DNA from 3 places in the Lentimicrobium sp. S6 genome. Region 3 is predicted to be linked to each of the others. Evidence: riboswitches for the same ligand, from Rfam matches in the RefSeq annotation. Region 3 holds a riboswitch; each other region holds the start of a gene.
What was found. Region 3 has a riboswitch for cobalamin ahead of HNS40_RS19800 (diphthine--ammonia ligase). Riboswitches for the same ligand answer to the same signal wherever they lie in the genome.

Region 1 (6,640 bases), on a different contig from region 3:
CTTAAAAACAGGCAAAAAATGGGAGAATAAAGTATTCTTTTCTGAGCAATACAGTACATCGAGGTATTTCATTTCTATAATTCTAGCCATATTAAGCTTAGCCATCTGCCTTAGCGCCATCACCAGCAGTGATTTTAATCCATTTATATATTTTAGGTTCTAATGAAAAACAAGACGAATAATATAGGAATTATCATCATCATTTTAGCTTTAACGCTTCCTCTTTTGCAGTATTATACTCAAAAGGTTTTTGTTAAGCCTCTAGAAGGAAGCTATACCCTCAAGCAAAAACCAGTGTTTATAATTCAAGATTGGTTTTCTGGGGAATTCCAAAATAAATATGATACCTTCTTTAATGACCATTTTGGCTTTAGGAGTTCGTTTGTAAGGCTTTATAATCAACTGCAATATAGTTTATTCAATAAAGTAAGTGCTCAAAACGTAATCATTGGAAAGAACGACTATCTATATGAACAACAATATATCGACTCCTATTTTGGAACTAATTTTATAGGTGAAAAGAAAATTAATTCTAGAATTAATAAACTATTAGCTATTCAAGAAGAATTAAAGAAGCATCAAACCCAATTAATAATAGTAATTGCACCAGGAAAGGGTTTCTTTTATCCTGAATTCATTCCTGATTCCATGAACAAAGAAAGAAGCATCACAAATTATGAAGTTTATACTTCTATCTTAACTAAGTCCAATATTCCATTTATCGATTTTAATGCTGCTTTCTTAAATATGAAAGATGGCTCTGAAATAGTTCTTTATCCAAAAACAGGAATTCATTGGAGTCAAGGAAGCATGCCTCTGATAGTTGATTCAATCCTCAGAAAAATGGAATTGGTTTTGAATAAGAACTTAGTTGATGTTCAAATTGACGATATTAGTAAGTCTTTTATTGCTGACAAACAAGATAGCGACATTGAAAAAGCTTTAAACTTAGGCCTACCTGTTCCTATTCCATTAATGACCTATCCCCAAATAAGCTTTAAAGATGAATCGGCTTATAAGCCTAAAGTAATAAGTATTGCAGATAGTTTTTTCTGGCAATTATATCGTTTAGGTATTCATCAAAAGGCATTTAGTCATGGTGAGTTTTGGTATTATAATCAACAGATTTTTATCGACAAACTACAGATGACAGATGAAGTAAAGAATATCAATTATTCCGAAGCAATAAGAAAAGCTGACATCCTGCTGCTTTTCACCACTGAAGCGAACCTTGACAGATTCCCCTTTGGTTTTATCGAATCTTTTGAACATGCAAGTCAAAGTTACATAAACTTGGAGAAAGACATTAGAGCCATGATGAAACAGATTCAATCTGATAAAAAATGGTTTGAAAAAATCCAAGAAAAAGCAAAATCTAGAGGAATCACAGTAGATTCTATGTTATATCTTGATGCTAAATTCATGATAGATCAGAAATACAAATAACTATTAATCAACAACCTGTTCATCTGTACTTACTATTTTATCATTTTTCAGAATTTAACATTCCACCTCAACTAATATTTCTACTTTTGCAGCGAAATTGGTTCCAGCTTATACCAATTTGACTTTATGAAATTCCATATCGTTAAAATGGTATTATCGGATTAATAGGGAATCAGGTGTAAATCCTGAACAGTTCCCGCTGCTGTAAGCTCCATATATTTCGTGGAAAATATGCCACTGGTTCGCAACCGGGAAGGCTTCCACAGAATGGAGTAAGTCAGAAGACCTGCCAACAGATAAAGATTTGAGTGCTTTCGGTGAAAAAGCTAATCATCTGCTGGTTTCCTACACTAGCCGATTGCTTCCTTCAAAGCCTGCCCTCATCTTTTTCAGTTTCTACTGTTTTTGCGAAATAAATAAACAATAAAATGAGCCAGTCAATTATTAAATTTGCAACTCTAATCCTCCTATTCAGCTTTAACTTGCTGGGTCAGGCACAGTATGTGTCGGAAATTATTGATTACAAACCTGCTCCAGGACAATTTACTAACGATGGTGCATTTGGCTCTCCGTATGCTGCACAAAGCATTATTGGAGGAACAAGCGGATTGGTTTCTTTGGGCGCATTTGGCGGTCATATTATTGTAAAAATGGAAGAAAGTGTAGAAAACCATCCCAACAATCCATTTGGAATTGATTTTACCATATTCACCAATGCTTTGCCTGATTGGAGCGAAGCAGCAATGGTAGAAGTCATGAAAGATGAGAATAATAATGGACTGGCTGATGACCAATGGTATCTTTTGGCAGGGAGCGACTATTATTTGAACCAAAGTCAAATGGATTATGCTGTCACTTATTTCAATCCCAATGAAAACTCAGCTACCGATGTACTTTGGGTGGACAGCAATCAAGATTCTGGATACGTTTATAAAAACAGTTTCCACCAACAAAGCTATTACCCATCTCCGATCTTATTCCCTAGTATAAACCAAGAACTTTACACTCTACAAGGCATGAAAGTTGAAGGTGATATTGACCTCTCCACTCCATCCATGATAAAATCTTACGAAAGATACTTTGGCTTTGCAGATAACAGAACCAGAGGCAGCCAACCCTATGACATTCCTGATAATCCTTATACCAGCGACTTAGAAAATTCAGGTGGCGATGCCATGGATATCAGTTGGGCCAGAGATGAAAATGGAAACAGAGTAGCGCTTGACCATATAGATTTTATTAAAATCACCAATGCCATGAATACTTCCGTGGGAGGATTGGGGGAAGCTTCCACTGAGATTTCCGGTATTATAGACGTCAGCCCTAATAGCACTATCACTGGGGAGATCAATTTATTAGCCTTGTCGGATATGCCAAAAACAATAACAATAAACAGGAGCTTACAAGCAGAAGCCATTCATTTTATTTCTGGTATTCCGGCAGCAAGTCAAAATATCATTTGGAACTCCTCAAATACCAATATCGCCACAGTAGATGCCAATGGACTCATTCAGACTCATCAAGCTGGCCTTACCATTATCACTGCAAAAGTTCAAAATCAGGAGTATATTTCGAATAGTTTCGAGATTCTCGTTTCGGAGCCCTCCTCCATCGAAATCATATTAGAATCACAGAGCATTCATTCACAAAGTCAAATTGAAATAAATGCTATCATTAAAGATCAAAATAACGAAGCTATTTTAGGATTAGAAACACTATGGCATGCTAAAAATCCCGAATTATTAGAAATCTTTGAAAGAAACAATGAAACCTATATCAAAGGATTAGAGGAGGGTAATACCTATATCTATGCTCAGGCTGAAGGTTTTCCTCAAATTATTGATTCATTAGCCATACAAATATTAGCAGAAAGCCACAGTAAGAAGGTATATATCACTATCCAAACCGATGACCATAATATACTTTCTCGGCAAGCAGTTAATATTGACCATTTTGACCTTAACCCTTATGTAGATAATGCAGCTCAAGATTACGGAATCGGTAGTGTAGAAAATATAAGTCTAGCCCATGCCATAGCTTCTATTTTTGAAAGCACTGGACTTGGAGAGGATTTTAAATTTAAGGACGACGAAATAGTAGATGGCGCTCTTTACTTATGGAAAGTTCCAGAAGAAGAACATTCAAGTTTAAATTACTACTATGGCTACGGTGGAAACCATAGCGACGATAGTAAATCGAGAACATGGATTATAAAACTAAATGATGATCATTTTGCTAGGAATATGCATCAAATCGAAATACAAGATGAAGATGAAATTCTAATCTATCATGTGCCAGATTCCAGAGAGGAATGGACCATCAATCAAATAACACTAAGCACCTACACCTCAAAACCTGACGAACTCATTACAACTCATTTCATGGAAGAGCGGTGTCAATTCTATGAATCAGGAATTGTAGAATTATTGGAAAGAAAGCCCATTGCAAATGCATTGCTATCATTAAATGAAGAAAGCTTGGTCAATGACGGTCAACAAGTCTCAACTAATTCTGATGGAGAAGCTGAGTTTAGCATCAACATCCTTGGTCAACACCTAATTTCCATAGGAGCACATAAAGCACAAATCATTATTTCCGATGCCACTGGAATTGAAGAACTCAATCCACTCCATTTTACTATTTACCCCAATCCTTTTGAGGATCTTATCCATATAGAATCCTCAGAAAACAATGATATTGATCTTCTGAAAATCTATAATCATCAAGGTCAATTGGTAAAAGAGGTAAAAGAGGCAAAACGAGTAAATCTGGGAGAACTTAAGAGCGGAGTCTATTTAATTCAAGTTTATAGCAAAGGTAATTCCTTCTCCAAAACCATCATCAAAAGATAATGGCTGGGCAAACACTTCTTCATTCTTGGTGGCACTTTGCGAAATCCTTTGTGTTTCTTCGTGGCAAAGCTATTATACAGAGTTTCACAAAGAAGATTATTTATATTTGCACAGAATTATTCTCATTTATTATTGTTGAAATCCACCCCATTGAAAGATTAGATTATACCAATACCTCTGCTTTGAAAATAATAAATATCACAGCTTATAATAGAAGACTATTCTTTAAAATTTTTGCTTTTCTTTCTGTCTCTCTTTTTTGGAGTCAAAATATCAATGCTCAAATCACCAAGGATACTTTTCAATTAAAAACAGTAGAAGTTAAAGCTCAAAAACCCATTGAAGAAGTAGCCATGAGCAAATCGAGGATAGACACCATGGCTTTACAAAGCTTGAGCTCAAAATCTCTATCGAGCCTCATGACGGCCAGCACTCCAGTATTCATAAAATCTTATGGAAGAGGCTCCTCCGCCACCGCTTCTTTTCGCGGAACGGCAGCTTCTCATACTCAAGTCAATTGGAATGGAATGAGTCTCAACTCACCCATGCGGGGCGATGTAGATTTCTCTCAGTTTCCTGTTTATTTTATCGATAGAGTAGAATTGCTTCATGGCGGAAGCTCTTTAAGTGCAGGAAGTGGTGCCTTAGGAGGAAGTATTAGTCTTGAAAACAAAGCAGATTGGAGTAATCGAATTTCAGTAAAATACATTCAACATATAGAGAGCTTTTCTACTTTTAAAGAATTTGCAGAATTGGCCTTGGGGAACTCTAAGTTTCAATCGAAAACTAGAGTTTTTCACGACCAATCAGAGAACGACTTTCCATTCTACAACTATGGAGTACTTCCATACAGAGACGATGTCCAGAAAAATGCGGATTATGAGAAATATGGTTTCCTACAAGAGTTTTATGGAAAATTGAAGAAAAATCATTTGCTCTCTTTAAAAATCTGGGGCCATCATAATTTCAGAAATCTTCCTCAGCTCATGTCTTACGAAGGCTATAACATCGAAGAGATTCAAACACCTGACAGTGTGGATTATCAAATATTCAACAGAATAGAATATCGAGAAGATGAGCAACTAAGAGCTATTGGAGCTTGGAAATACTACATAGGAGATTCAAGATGGGAATTCACAAGTGGTATCAACTATACAAAATTGCATTATTTTCGAAAATCAACAGAATTAGATAATAATTTCAATTCAATAAGTAAAGAAAAATCTAGTTTTAACCACTTGGAATATCAATATAAAGAAGAGGAGTCTCTACACTTTAAAACCTCTTTGGATGCAAATTTTCACCAAGTAGATATTTATGATTCTACCAAAAAAACGGGATATAAGGAAGAACGAGTAGAGTTGAGTTATCTGGCACAGCTCAATCTTCAAATCAACGAAAGAACATCAGCTTATGCCCTCCTCCGAAGCGAATATTATGATGATACTTTCGTTTTTCTCATTCCATCATTGGGTATTGAATATCAATTGGACCAAAAAGATATTTGGAGCATAAAATTTAATGCCAGTCGAAATTACCACAAACCTAACCTTAACGACTTATACTGGATTCCTGGCGGAAACCCAGACCTACTTCCCGAAGACGGGTATACCGCAGAACTGGGTTTAGGTTTTAAACAAGCCAAAAACAATTGGAATTTAGAATCAAACATCAATATCTATGCTTCTATAATTGAAAATTGGATAGTTTGGCATCCCTCTTCCACCGGTGCCATTTATTGGGAAGCAGATAATATTAAGAAAGTTTTTGCCCGAGGAGTCGAATGCACTTTAAAATACAATATGGATTTCTATAGAAATTGGAAACTAAAAACCATTGCCAATTACGCCCTTACCATAACCACCAATGAAAATGCTGTAGAATCTGTTGATGAAAGCAGAGGAAAACAATTAATCTATATTCCTCGTCATACCGCTAATTTAATGATAGGAGTGAATTACAAATCTTGGGAACTAAACATTGACAATTCCATCATTGGAAAAAGGTATACCACCAGCTCTAACGAATTATCAGATTTTGAAAAACCTCTTTTAGCTTATTCTTTAACAAATCTTAGCTTTGAAAAAGGATTTAATTGGAAAAAGCTCAAAGCCAGATTTGGTATTAGAGTTGAGAACATCTTTGACAGAGACTATATGACTGTATTATGGCGTGCAATGCCCGGAAGATATTATTCAGTAAATTTACAAATTGGATGGAGGAAATAGTATGAAGTTTAGAATAAGTAACATTTCAAAATTCTTTTTTGTTTTCCCTAACCCCACGGGGAGCAAAAAAGCATCTGATATAAGTAATCCTATTCTCATTGGTGAAGATGGACC
Region 2 (6,640 bases), on a different contig from region 3:
ATATGTTGGAGTCTGATCGATTTCAATTTTTTCTAAAGCCTTAATTGGCGCTTCTTGAGCAGGATGATTATTACAAATAATCTCGAATTCAGTGATAAGTCGGTCATATTCTAATTTTACACTTGCGGTAGGTGCTTCAGTCGTTTCTAAAAGCTTTTTAATAAGATCGATAGATTCGAAGGTAAGGTTGAGAATTTCTTTAGAAAGCTTGATTTTGTGGGAACGAATTTGCTCATATATACTTTCTAGATGATGGGTAAAAGAAGATACAGATGAAAAGCCAAACATAGCACCACTACCTTTTAAGGTATGCATGACCCTAAAAACAGAGGCTATAGCTTCTTGGTCATCAGGTTGCTTTTCTAAATTGAAAAGAGAATCCTCAATGTTGACTATGAGTTCATTAGCTTCATCTAGAAATCCTTGTATGAGTTCGTCCATTTCCATAGGTTTCTAATTATCTGATTACTTTTCTAATAGTAGTAATTAATTTGTCTCCATTAAATGGTTTCACTATCCACCCCGTTGCTCCAAGATCCTTGGCTTCTTTTTTAATACTTACTTGAGTTTCAGTGGTTAAAAAGAGGATGGGTACATACTTGTATTCCTCAAGTTTTCTTACCTCTGCTATTAATTCCATTCCGCTCATGATGGGCATATGAAGGTCAGTGAGTAAAAGGTGCACTGTTTGTCCATTAAATAGTTCTAATGCTTCCTTGCCATTGGTAGCAGAAATCACGTGAAATCCAGCGTTATTTAGAGTAAACTCCACTAAATTCCTGATACTGTTTGAATCATCAACGATTATTATGGTCTTCTTCATCTCTTATTTTATGATATTAATATTTCGTAAAATCCAGATACTTTGATGAGATCTAGTATTTCATCATTAATATTTAATGTGATTTTATTTTCTGGATGATGGTTTTTTAAGGCAATAATAAACTGAATAAAGCTTAAATCAAGCATTTCCACATCTTTAATGATCAGTTGAAGGGGCTTGTTTACACGGGTATATTCGTCTGTTTCATCTTTAATATATTGAATATGACCGAAGGATAGCTCACCACTAAAGGTAAGTTGATTCATTTGGTTATTCTCATCTTTTTGGTATTCTAGCTTATAATTGTTCATTTCGAGTTCTAAATTTCTATAAAATCTCTTAGGTAAATATATGAAAAATAATTAGAATGTCCAATAATTGTAAAATTATTCTTAAAAAAAAGGCTTCCACAAAATGATTGTGGAAGCCTATTAATCGTGTATTTTCTTTTCTTATGAAATCATGCTAAATAAAGCCTTGATTTTTTATTCGATTCTCTTATTTTTTCAAAAACCTAGCTGCATGAATGCCACTTTGTGATTGAGTTTTTATAAAATAAATTCCTGCTTTAAGCTCGTTAACTTCAATAAAAGAAGATTGAGGATTATGTATTCTTTTGATCAATTGACCTGTTTGGTTATAAATCTCTATCCAATTCAATTGTTGATATGCTCCGATATGAATGAAGTTTTGACAAGGGTTAGGATAAATGTTTAAGCTATTGTTTTTTAGAGTGGAAAGCCCTGTGTTGTTGGCATAATGAATTGCCATTGCTTCAGCTGAAACAGAGGCTTCAAAGTTTCCTAAAACAGTCCCATCAATATCATAAACCCTTCCCTCACCTAGGGAAAAATAGTCGGTAATAGTCACATAAAAACGTTCATTGATTTCATCAAAAACAGCAGCAGCAATATTGATGTAACTGGCTGAACCTGGGTCTGCAATAATTTGATTATTAACAACCGTTGATGTTGATAAATCATATGAACCAATACCATAATCTAAACCCAAATAGAGGAGGTCTCCGACTTTTCTAACACCTTTACCAACCACATGATTAAGTGATTGAGTGTTCCAAGTAGTTGTAGCAATGTTATAGGTAGAAATAGAACCTGTTGTGGCACCATAAGGTGATTTATTAACGCTATAAATAACGTTTTCTCCTTCAAATAAATCAATAATTCCTACGGCATCAGTACCTAAGTTTATTTCTCTTACAAAGCTTAAATCACTATTTGTTACTGCCAATTTCCCTTCAGTAGCTGCCCAGTCACCAGAAACTGCAACGTATAAGGAATCTTCATACATCAGCATTCCTGCAGCATCAGTACTAATTCCTTCAGCTTCATATACTAGGTTCAAATTCATGTCGAAGGCTTTTAAATATTTACCATCAGCAGGAACACCTGTTGCATCACTTCTTAAACTCACATAAATCATATCATTGGCATAATATAATCTACTTAAATAACCATGATAGATAGCTATTTCTTTAGTATTGGTAATCAGGTTAAACTTTGCCAAGCTGTCTTCCGCAGCCACATAGGCATAATCACCAACCACTATTAAATCTTGCATGGATTCTTTTACCACTTCACCAATAAGGGTGGAGGTATAGGTTTCTGGGTTTATACCAGTGACCATCACATGGTCGGCGTCATTATTATAAATTCCGCCATTGCCCACCACGATTTGGTTGACAGATTGCCCTATTCCTAATATTACAAATGCTTGTAATAATAGAGCCAAAAAGTAATTTTTTTTCATTTTAAATTGTTTTAAGGATAAATAAAATTTATTCCTCAAAACTCACAGGAACGATTGAAGAAAAATGGAAGGTCCATCGATCTACAGCTTTTATCCCGAAAGCTTTGAAATTCGTGTTTTGGGCAGGTCTTCTGGCTTGTCTTTATTTTGAGTGGCCTTCTCATATCTATAAAAGATACAATGGCATTAAGAGTCTCAAATGTTATAGACTTACAGCTGCGGGAACAGCTCCTGAATTAAACAGGATTCCCTTTTCACCCTCCTCAGAAATCTTTGGAGAGAACCGTCAACATGGCTGCGAAATTATATAAATATTTGGAAGGATATTGTTAAAATTAAAATTTTATTTAGGTAAGGATAACGAAAATGATAGTTATTCATTAATAGATAATAGTTTATATAAACCTATCACTTATTTGCAACAATTATTTGCTGCTAGCTCTCACTGTTAACGATTCATTTAGTAAAGTTCCATGCCTTTAAAAGTGCGAGTTTTATCTACAGAAACAATATCACCAGAGAATTGAATTCTATTCCCTCTCATATCTACTATGGTGGCTTCTCCGTTTCCATTGCTGCTGATCCAAATGGTGAGGTCTTGCATTCCTGTGGAGCCTTGTATGCTCATTCTGATGAAGATGGGTTTGTTTTTCTTTTCATCCTCTATTTCATATTTAGTGATTCTTCCACTTATGGTCATACCACCTACACCATTCCAACCCACTAACTGATCAAAACCTAATTGGATAGTAGCTTTCCCATTATTCACATATACAAAATTGATAGTGGAGTTTAATTGAAAAACCTCCCCAATCTTATTTGTTACTCTTTGAGCTTCCAATACAAAAGTTGTATCCAGAACCCATTGTTCCTGAACCAACCTATGTTCATCTTGTTCAGCTTTTTCTTGAGCTTTTTTCTCAGCTCTAATTTCTTTTTTTGATTTGGTTTCTTGAGCATTTACTTGAAAACAAAAAGCCAAAATAATGAGTATTGATATGAATTTTTTCATGATAGATTATTTAGTTTATAAAAGTAGGGAATTTTAGTTTACAGTCTGAAGTTAATAACTAGTAGCTAATAGTTCTACAACTATTAACTTTTAGTTGTTCACTGTTGACTTATTCCATTTCAAAGACACAATAAAAAATAACCCTTAAGTTTCAAATTCAGAGCTCTCAATAATTTTATTTCGACCAAGGGAACTTATTAAATGCGTCACCACAAGGATTAATTTTATTTCTTTTCTCGCAGCTTCCTTTGCCTATGTTTACTTTAATAGAAAAGTATAAATCCATTCCATTGAAATCGTGCCAACCCATTAAGGAGGTGAAATAATCACTACCAATGGTGAAATAGTACAAGCGAACTGCCAAGCCAACTCTCGGATATTTCCATTGATAAAGACTTAGGGGTAAGCTTACTTCTATATTAGGCTTCTCATAGCGCGGAGTCAATGAAATTATGGTTGGTTTTCGCATATAATTACCATTAAAAGGAAAATTATATACAAAGCTAGCATTGGCATATATTCCATTTTCGAAATTATAATCTGCATTGATGTTTAAAGAGGAGGGGAGCCACATTTTAAATTTGGTATCTTTTAAGGTGGCATTCGGATCTCCATAAAAACGATAGCTGATGTCTTGAATAAATGCATTCCAATTTTCGTATTTGGAAGTATCTATGTTTTCCCAGGTATAGTCTGTATTTGCATATTCGTGAAGCTGGGCATTATTTTTAAAACTAATATATCCAATATCCATTAAACTCACCCCGATTCTGTATTTATAATCGTAATGTCTTTGCCCACAGGTTCTTGTCGTTTGCGTTTTGCCTTGCCTGTCTAGTAACGCCTGATATTCTACACCTAAATCAAAAGCCCAGCCTTTCCCGTTTATTAGAGCCCCTGATGGAAATTCATCCGTATCATAATCAGAGGGGAAGGCAAAACCCAGATTCGCATCTAGAGAATAAATATCGAGAGTAGTATCATTTACCACATTATATTCTGAGCTTGCGGCATGAAAATAGGTTCCACCCACACCAAATAATCTTTTTATACTAATCCCAAAATTCCAATTGTTAAATAAAAGTTGATTGAGTTGATACGCATAACTAATACCAACTTCTCCATATCCAATATAGCTGGTATTAAAACTCTTAATATTATAAGCTTCATCATGTTGAGGCCCGTAACCAAAACCATAGTAAATGGTTTTTCCGAGTTCTTTAGTAATATTTCTGATATGCATAAAGCTTTTAGCCGCTGTAAATATACCAAAGGCATGCTGGTTTTTGACATACATGGCTGAAGGGCCTTGTATTTTAATATCGAAATCGAGTCTTGTTTTCGCCGTTTTATCGTAGATGTAAAATGGCCTTTCACCATTACTATATCCTGTGGGATGCATTGGTATATCTAAGTTGCCGGAAATGAGGTCAAAGAATTTGAATTCCTCTTTGGACAAATATAGATAATCATTGGAAAGAAAAATATCGGCAGTAATCAAATGTATCGAAAGCCAATCTTTTTGATGATGCATGCCTGCTGGGTTATAAAATAGCACATCGGTACCAGCATGATTAGAATGAACCAAGCCTGCCATTTCTTGTGTGGAAGCTTGGTTTATGAAAACCCAACTGATTAATATGATGATAAGTCCTTTTCGCATTAAAATCTTTCCAATAATTGTACTTCATTTAAAACCGAAATAATTGAAAATTAGTATTCTAAATATTAATAAAGCAATTAAAGTTAGTGATTTTTTTGGTTTGTGAGAGCATGAAGTGGAATTATTTGGTAAGATTTAACATGTATATTTATTAGTATATATTTTGAGTAACTGAACTGAATAGTTAATTTTGCTGGATAGAGTTAAATTTGAAATACACTTTTGTATTCGAATTTAGCAAACATTTAAAACCAACAAGCATAAGCCATTATCATTAATGAAGAATATAAATACAATCATTTTATTGCTCATATCTATTATTTCTTTTGCCCAAAGTGTTAAAAAAGAAAGTTCAATTAAAACAACAAATGAAGAATATGAGTTTCTTACAAAAAAGTATAATGAAGAAAATAACTTTGGAATGTTAGATGGTTATAAGATATATCCAAACAAAATAGCAAATAATGATGAGTACTCTTGCGAATTCCAATTGTTTAAAAAAGTTAATACTCAGAAAGTAAAAGCAGTCTTAATAATAATTAAAGGGAAAGATAATAAAAGACATAAGGTTCAGTACCTATGTATGCCAATAAATAATGAGGAACTTATGAATGAATTTGCTGAAGATGTACAAAATTTAAGATACTCAAAATCAAGTATCCTTTTTAATACTTCAATCCGTCTTCTTCGCAGTAAGATACCAAATGTTTTTAGTTTTACATCAAGTGTAATAAAGACAAATGAAACTGAATATGCTTTTCTCACTGAAGAATATTCAGTAGTAAAAAAAAATAAGGTTTTAGATGGTTATGAGTTATTACCTTTCATGAAAACTACATTTGAGCAGGTATATCAATATGATTATAGGTTGCTAGTTGATGTTAAAAGTCAAGAGGTAAAAGCTATTCTAACTATTTGTGAAAAACTAAAAAAAGACGAAAACAAGCTCAAATATTTATGTTTACCCTTTAATAATGATGAATTATATTTAGATTATTTTACCAGTTCTATTAAAACAGGAATAAACTTAGGCTTTTATTATCAAGTTTCTGTGACCGTGGCCGCAGCTAAGCTTTTAATAGATGATTTGTAGTCTGACTTATTATAATTAGATTGATTGTTATACTTTCTTTCTGGTTTCTGAAAATAAATAAAATTCAAATAAAGAATAGGATTATGAATTAGTACTGATATTAGAGAATACGTAAAGGTATTTTATTACCTTTTTATCACATAAAATATTTTATTAAATTTACAAAAGTTCCATGTTGTATCTGAATTGATGATGTGGATACTTCTGGTACTAAGAGTTAATAGACTCTTACAAGAAATATAATACTTTTGGTGGATATAATCACTCAAATAAAATCAAATA
Region 3 (6,640 bases):
CCATCCATTCTGCTTTACCAAGAGGATGTTGTTCTTTCCAATCATACATCAATAGGGGAGTCATTTTCAGCTGAATCATTTTCTCATAATCGGCATTCAACTTATCCCAACCACTCCCAATCACTAAATCGGGCTGGAGTACCATCATCTTTTCCATATTGATTTGAATGGCTTTTCCTACATTTTCGATATCTCCAGATTTTACTTTTTCCAGAATTTCTTCATTATAAATCAGCTCAGGATCCGTAACTCCTTTTATGTGTTGATCTAATTGCAATAGATTCATCATTCCTACCATAGGAGATGATAAAGCTACTACTCTTTTAGGTATTTCCTTAATGACAAAAGAATGTTCCAAATTCTCTATATTCTTAGCCCCAGAATGAGGAATATAATACTCCATATTCAAACTCTCGTTTTCCCAAGGATTGAAGATGACAACCTTTTTATAGGTTTCGAAATATTCTATTCTAAAGAATTTCGCATATTCAGGATTGTAATTCCGAGTAGATTTTTCTTGAGTTTTCTCTAGGGACTCATTGCAGGAGGAGGCAGCTAAAAATAGGACGCTTAATAGAATATATAGTCTTGTTTTCATTATGAGTTTTTTAGTGAAATGGGACAAAACCAAAATTCAGAGCTGATTTCTGGATTATCATTATGGTATTTTTTTAGGATTGGTTTCTCTTTTTTTACTTCTAAAGGGAATTTAAAAAAAGGAGCATCAATGACGAAGCTATGGAATTCACCATTTTCCCCACAAGGATCCACGTTTTTAGGAAGTTCATTTATTAATTCTTTGGTGATGATTTCTCCCACAAAGTCCTTGGATAATTTAGAGGCATCCACAGCAGAAATCATGGTTTTATAACCTTGTTCAATAAAATCAAGAATCAAGGTTTTAGTATCTCTATTCCATAAAGGAAAAACGGCATTAAATCCTATTTTTTGGAGTTGATTTTCTCTGTATTTTCTAAGGTCTTCCAAAAAGATATCTCCAAAAATAGAATACTTAATTCCATTTAATTTGGCCTCTTGCATGAGTTTTGTCAGGTGCTTTTCATAGGTTTCCATATCTGGTGATTCTGGCAGTTCCAGAAAAGTGATAGGTAAACCTATAGCTTTGGCTTGTTCTAGCATGAGACTCTCATGAATTCCATGCATACTCACTCTTCTATTTTCCTTAGCAATGGAAGTCAACAGAAAAGAAATATCATATTCCTTATTCTTTAGTATTTCTCCCAAAACAAAAGCAGAATCTTTTCCTCCGCTCCAATTAAAAATGGCTTTTTTCATATTTTTATTATTATGATAGCCAGGTGATAAAATGAAAAATAAATCGGAAATGATCGTCTTTATTCGTCGCCTTTTCTCCCGAAAGCTGAATTATGAATTATGATTTCAGGTATTCTGACTCGTCCAACTTCATTTCCTTCCCATTCAATAAAGAATAGTGGATGTGGGTGAATCAAGCACTAAAAAGTACTTGGGACTTACAGCAGCGGGAACTGTTCCTGATTTTCACAGGATTCCCTGAAACTTGGGACAAATTTATGGAAAATAGATGGACTATTGAAAAAACTTTTCCAAATCCACATTTCCACCAGATAGTATTAAAGCCACTTTTTGATTTTTAAAGATTTCTTTATTCTTTAAAACAGCAGCAAAGGTAATAGCGGAGGACGGTTCCACAATAATCTTCATCCTTTCCCATATTAATCTCATCGCACTTTTAATCTCATCATCGTTGACGAGAAATATTTCTTCCACCTTATCACGAATTATAGGGAAGGTATGCTCTCCCAATGAGGTTCGAAGTCCATCAGCAATAGTTTGAGGATTTATAGAAGGATGGATTATACCATCCCTTATCGAGCGGAAAGCATCATCAGCACCTTCTGGCTCTGCGCCAAAAGCTAGGGTAGAGGGAGAGAAAAACTCACAGGCTAAAGCTGTTCCACTCATTAAACCACCTCCTCCAACGGGAGTAATAATGGCATCTGGTATAAGCTCCTCAAAAATCTCTTGGGCAGCAGTGGAATTCCCTAAGATCACTTGTGAATCATTATATGGGTGACAAGATGTAGCCCCTGATTTATCAATGAATGCAGCAGTAGTTGATTCTCGTGCTTCTAAAGTGGGCTCGCATTCTATAATGGTCGCTCCATAAGCTGCAACTGCATTTTTCTTCACCTGTGGTGCATTAGATGGCATAATGATAGTGGCTGGAATTCCAAGTATTTGAGCACTTAATGCCAAAGCAGAACCAAAATTACCAGAACTATGAGTTGCTACTCCTTTTTCTCGTTCTTCTATTGAAAGACTGAGTAATTTATGCATGGCACCTCTCATTTTAAATGCTCCGGCCTTTTGAAAGTTTTCGCATTTAAAGAAAAGCTCACAGCCAATGAGTTCATTAAGTAAATGAGACTTTAGGATGGGAGTACTATGGACTGAATTTTCTAGTATACTTTTTGCTTTAAGTAAAATGGATTTTGAGTACATTGCGATAAAATATTATTCAGCAAATTTGCTAAGAAATTAATGTTTAATATTTTCCATTTGATCGGTAATCTGTCACCTAACTTCAGTGCTGATTACCGCATCTGATTAAAAGTAATACCAAGTTTCTCAGAAATATAACGAATCTGTTTCAATTCTTTAGAGTTTACAATACAGTAGGAAAGTCCTTCGTTTCCAGCTCTTGCTGTTCTTCCAGCTCTATGTGTATAATAATCTATCTTATCAGGCATTTGATAATGAATGACATAAGCTAAATTGGCTACATCAATTCCTCGCGCTGCTAAGTCTGTTGCTACAAGAACTTTTAGACTTCCGTTTTTAAAGGCTCTCATGGCTTTGTCTCTTTCCTTTTGAAGTAAATCACCATGAATGGCATCCACCGGAACATTTCTAGCTTGTAATTGCTGTGCTAGTTTTTGAGTAGCAGCTTTTGTTTTACAGAAGATTAATCCTCTATTATCGCCTTGCTCGCCTAAGAAACGCATAAGGACATTCAGTTTCTCTAAATCTTCGCATACAATATATTGGTGCTCAATATGCTTATTAACCACATTCTTTCCACTCACTTCTATTTTAATAGCTGTCTCCGACATGTGCGTATTCACAATGTTTTTAATCTCGTGAGGCATAGTAGCAGAGAATAACCATTTGTTCTCCACTTTGGCTGAAAAGCTTAGGATTTCATCCAATTCATCTTTAAACCCCATGCTCATCATCTCATCGGCTTCGTCGAGAATAAGGGTTTTTACATGACTTAAGTCAAGGGCTTTTCTTTTTACCAAATCAATCAAACGACCAGGAGTAGCCACCACAATATGTGTAGGACGCTTCAAAGCTGATATTTGCTTTTCTATTTGAGGACCACCAAATACAGCTTCGGTGAAAATTTTGTCGGAATATTTGGTAAACTTAAATATCTGCTTGGCAATTTGCTGCCCTAATTCTCTTGTAGGACATAGAATGAGTCCTTGAATAACTTTTCTTTTAGGGTCTATCTTATGTAATAATGGAATACCAAAAGCAGCAGTTTTCCCTGTTCCTGTTTGAGCTTGTCCAACTAAGTCGGTGGTATTTTTAATGAGTACAGGAATGACTTGTCTTTGAATTTCCGAAGGCTTTACAATCTTCATCTCTGTCAATGCCTTAACTATGTCTTTCCTTACTCCTAATTCTGTGAAATTTTCCAATGTATCTTGTATTATTTTATGAACTGGCAAAGATACGCTTTATTAATGATAGAATTAAGAAATCATAGAATGATATAAACACTTGAATAATTAAGCTTTTCTGCTCAGGTATTTTGAGAAGATTTAGGTTCACATAGAATCACGAAACGGTTAACTGTTCATTATAAGCAGTTAACCAAGTTAATCCAAATACCCCTTCAAGCCCCGAACATCCAAAATCAATATTCTCTTTCCTTCCATTTGAATAATACCATCATGATTTAATTCATTAAAAGCTCTACTAAGAGAAGGTCTGGCAACTCCAAAAAGTTCAGCCAATTGACTTTGTGATTGAGGAAGGATAATTTCAGAATGACCGGCCTTAGTGTATTGCTTTAATAAAAAATGAGCAATTTTCCCTTTTATAGTTTTAAAACTGAGGAAGTTAATTTTACGAGTTAAGAACTGGGTTTGATTAGAGATGATATTCAGGAAGTTTTTTTGTAGTTGTTGGTGTTTAAGAAGTGATTCGAGAAAATGAGCCTTATTTATAGCTGCAATGATACAATCGGTCTTGGCCACTATAGAAACAGGGTAGAGGCTGTCCTGTCCAAAAAGAAATCCAGGAGCCAATAACCTCGGAGCTTTCATATCAGCCATCTTGATAGTTTTTCCATTAAAATCGGCCATTTCGCTTTTTACATCACCTTCAATCAGTATCAATTGTTGAATAACAGCCTCATTAGCAAATACTATGGGATTCCCTTTTTTGTAATTCTTATACTGAACTTGGATATCCTGTAGGCACTCTTCTTTTTCCTTATTAGTTAAGCTATGAAAAAGCTGGCATTGGCTGAATAAATCGAGCATGGATGTGTTTTTTTTACAAAAATATTAAAAAATATGGGTGGATGTAACATATGTTACAAATAAATAGGTATTGTAGTACTTAAATTTGCAGCGTTCAAAAGAACAGAAATAGAAAAATAAGTAAACAATATAAAATACAGAAAAATGAGCATGTTTTGTTATCAGTGTGAAGAAGCAGCCAAGGGAACAGGTTGCGAGATAAAAGGAGTTTGTGGAAAAACTGAAGAGGTTTCAAACTTACAAGATTTATTGATGTTCGTATCTAAAGGAGTTTCTATCCTTTCTAATTTAGGGCGCCTGAACAATATTAGTGTAGCCAAAGCTGACCAATTTGTTTTTGAAGCTTTATTTACAACCATTACCAATGCCAACTTCGATGAGAAAGCTATCATAGCAAAAATCAAAGAAGGTTTTGCTGTTCGTGAATTAGTGAAAGTTGAGTTAAGTGTGAGTGGAAATGCAGTTTCAACAGACCTTCACGAAAGCACTACTTGGATGGGTACTGAAGCGGAATTTGATGCTAAAGCATTAGAAGTAGGTGTATTAGCAGAGACTAATGAAGATATTCGTTCATTAAAAGAACTATTAATCTACGGATTAAAAGGAATGGCTGCTTATGCAGAGCACGCTTTTGCATTAGGTCATGTAAACGATGAGGTTTTTGCTTTTATGCACAAAGCAATGACTGCAAGTACTGAAGAACATACTGCTGATGAGTTGGTAGGATTGGTATTGGAATGTGGTAAATTTGGTGTTGATGTGATGGCTCTTTTAGATAAAGCTAATACTGAAACTTATGGTAATCCAGAAATCACAGAAGTAAATTTAGGTGTTAAAGGAAATCCAGGTATCTTAATTTCAGGTCATGACTTGAAAGACATGGAAACATTATTGCAGCAAACAGAAGGAACTGGTGTTGATGTTTATACACACAGTGAAATGCTTCCTGCTCACTATTATCCAGCATTCAAAAAGTACACACATTTTGTAGGAAACTATGGTAATGCTTGGTGGCAGCAAAAAGAAGAATTCACTACATTCAATGGTCCTATATTATTCACCACTAACTGTATTGTACCTCCTTCAAAAACTGCAACTTACGCTGATAAAATCTATACTACAGGTCAATCTGGTTTAACAGGTGCTACACATATCGCAGCTGATGAGAATGGAAACAAAGATTTCTCCGCTATTATTGAGCATGCTAAAAAATGTGAATCTCCAGTAGAAATTGAAACAGGAACTATTGTTGGTGGTTTCGCTCATAACCAAGTTATGGCTTTAGCTGATAAAGTAGTTGATGCTGTTAAAACTGGTGCTATCAAGAAGTTCTTCGTAATGGCCGGTTGTGATGGTCGTATGAAAGGAAGAGATTATTATACAGATTTTGCTAAAGAATTACCAACAGATACCGTTATTTTAACTGCAGGTTGTGCGAAATACCGATATAATAAATTACAATTAGGTGATATTGGTGGTATTCCAAGAGTTTTAGATGCAGGTCAGTGTAACGATTCTTATTCTTTAGCTGTTATCGCTCTTAAATTGAAAGAAGTATTCGAATTAAACGATATCAACGAATTGCCTATCGTTTATAATATCGCATGGTATGAGCAAAAAGCGGTTATCGTATTATTAGCACTTCTTTATTTAGGTGTTAAAGATATCCACCTAGGCCCAACCTTACCAGCTTTCCTTTCTCCAAATGTAGCCAATGTATTGGTGGAGAATTTTGGAATTTCTGGTATTTCTTCAGTAGAAGAAGATATGAATAAATTCATGGGGGTTCAAGCTTAATTGCTTAGCCTCATTTGATTAATAGCTTTGTTAATTTTAAAGCCCTGCTCTTTTAGAGTGGGGCTTTTGTGTTTTAATTCTATAAATTCCTTGTTTATTTTTCTTTGTGGAACTTAGAGATTTTTGTGTCACTTTGTGTTATAGCAATTAATTGACAATAATTTATGTCCAAATGGCAATTCCAGCCATAAGAAGGAAACCAAGAATAAGAATAGCAAATTTTCCCCAACGTTTTTTAGGTGCTTCAAAAACCTCATGGATAATATCCAGAACTGCTATATAAA

Region 1: it holds a riboswitch for cobalamin, as region 3 does, so the genes downstream of both, HNS40_RS01035 (T9SS type A sorting domain-containing protein) here and HNS40_RS19800 (diphthine--ammonia ligase) in region 3, are expected to answer to the same signal.
Region 2: it holds a riboswitch for cobalamin, as region 3 does, so the genes downstream of both, HNS40_RS08845 (T9SS type A sorting domain-containing protein) here and HNS40_RS19800 (diphthine--ammonia ligase) in region 3, are expected to answer to the same signal.

Annotation. Positions count from the first base shown of each region.
Region 1 covers NZ_JABKBZ010000002.1:2,091-8,730, forward strand. Annotated here, with positions in the region: gene HNS40_RS01025 (MBOAT family protein) at 1-163, shown strand, start outside; gene HNS40_RS01030 (hypothetical protein) at 163-1,446, shown strand; cobalamin riboswitch at 1,578-1,755, shown strand; gene HNS40_RS01035 (T9SS type A sorting domain-containing protein) at 1,875-4,298, shown strand; gene HNS40_RS01040 (TonB-dependent siderophore receptor) at 4,298-6,526, shown strand.
Region 2 covers NZ_JABKBZ010000020.1:28,502-35,141, reverse strand. Annotated here, with positions in the region: gene HNS40_RS08860 (chemotaxis protein CheA) at 1-441, opposite strand, end outside; gene HNS40_RS08855 (response regulator) at 458-823, opposite strand; gene HNS40_RS08850 (hypothetical protein) at 832-1,134, opposite strand; gene HNS40_RS08845 (T9SS type A sorting domain-containing protein) at 1,322-2,590, opposite strand; cobalamin riboswitch at 2,694-2,893, opposite strand; gene HNS40_RS08840 (DUF4251 domain-containing protein) at 3,051-3,602, opposite strand; gene HNS40_RS08835 (DUF5723 family protein) at 3,778-5,265, opposite strand; gene HNS40_RS08830 (hypothetical protein) at 5,543-6,358, shown strand.
Region 3 covers NZ_JABKBZ010000090.1:3,673-10,312, forward strand. Annotated here, with positions in the region: gene HNS40_RS19795 (ABC transporter substrate-binding protein) at 1-598, opposite strand, end outside; gene HNS40_RS19800 (diphthine--ammonia ligase) at 598-1,296, opposite strand; cobalamin riboswitch at 1,383-1,578, opposite strand; gene HNS40_RS19805 (threonine/serine dehydratase) at 1,570-2,505, opposite strand; gene HNS40_RS19810 (DEAD/DEAH box helicase) at 2,598-3,710, opposite strand; gene HNS40_RS19815 (Crp/Fnr family transcriptional regulator) at 3,891-4,559, opposite strand; gene hcp (hydroxylamine reductase) at 4,704-6,356, shown strand; gene HNS40_RS19825 (ZIP family metal transporter) at 6,519-6,640, opposite strand, start outside.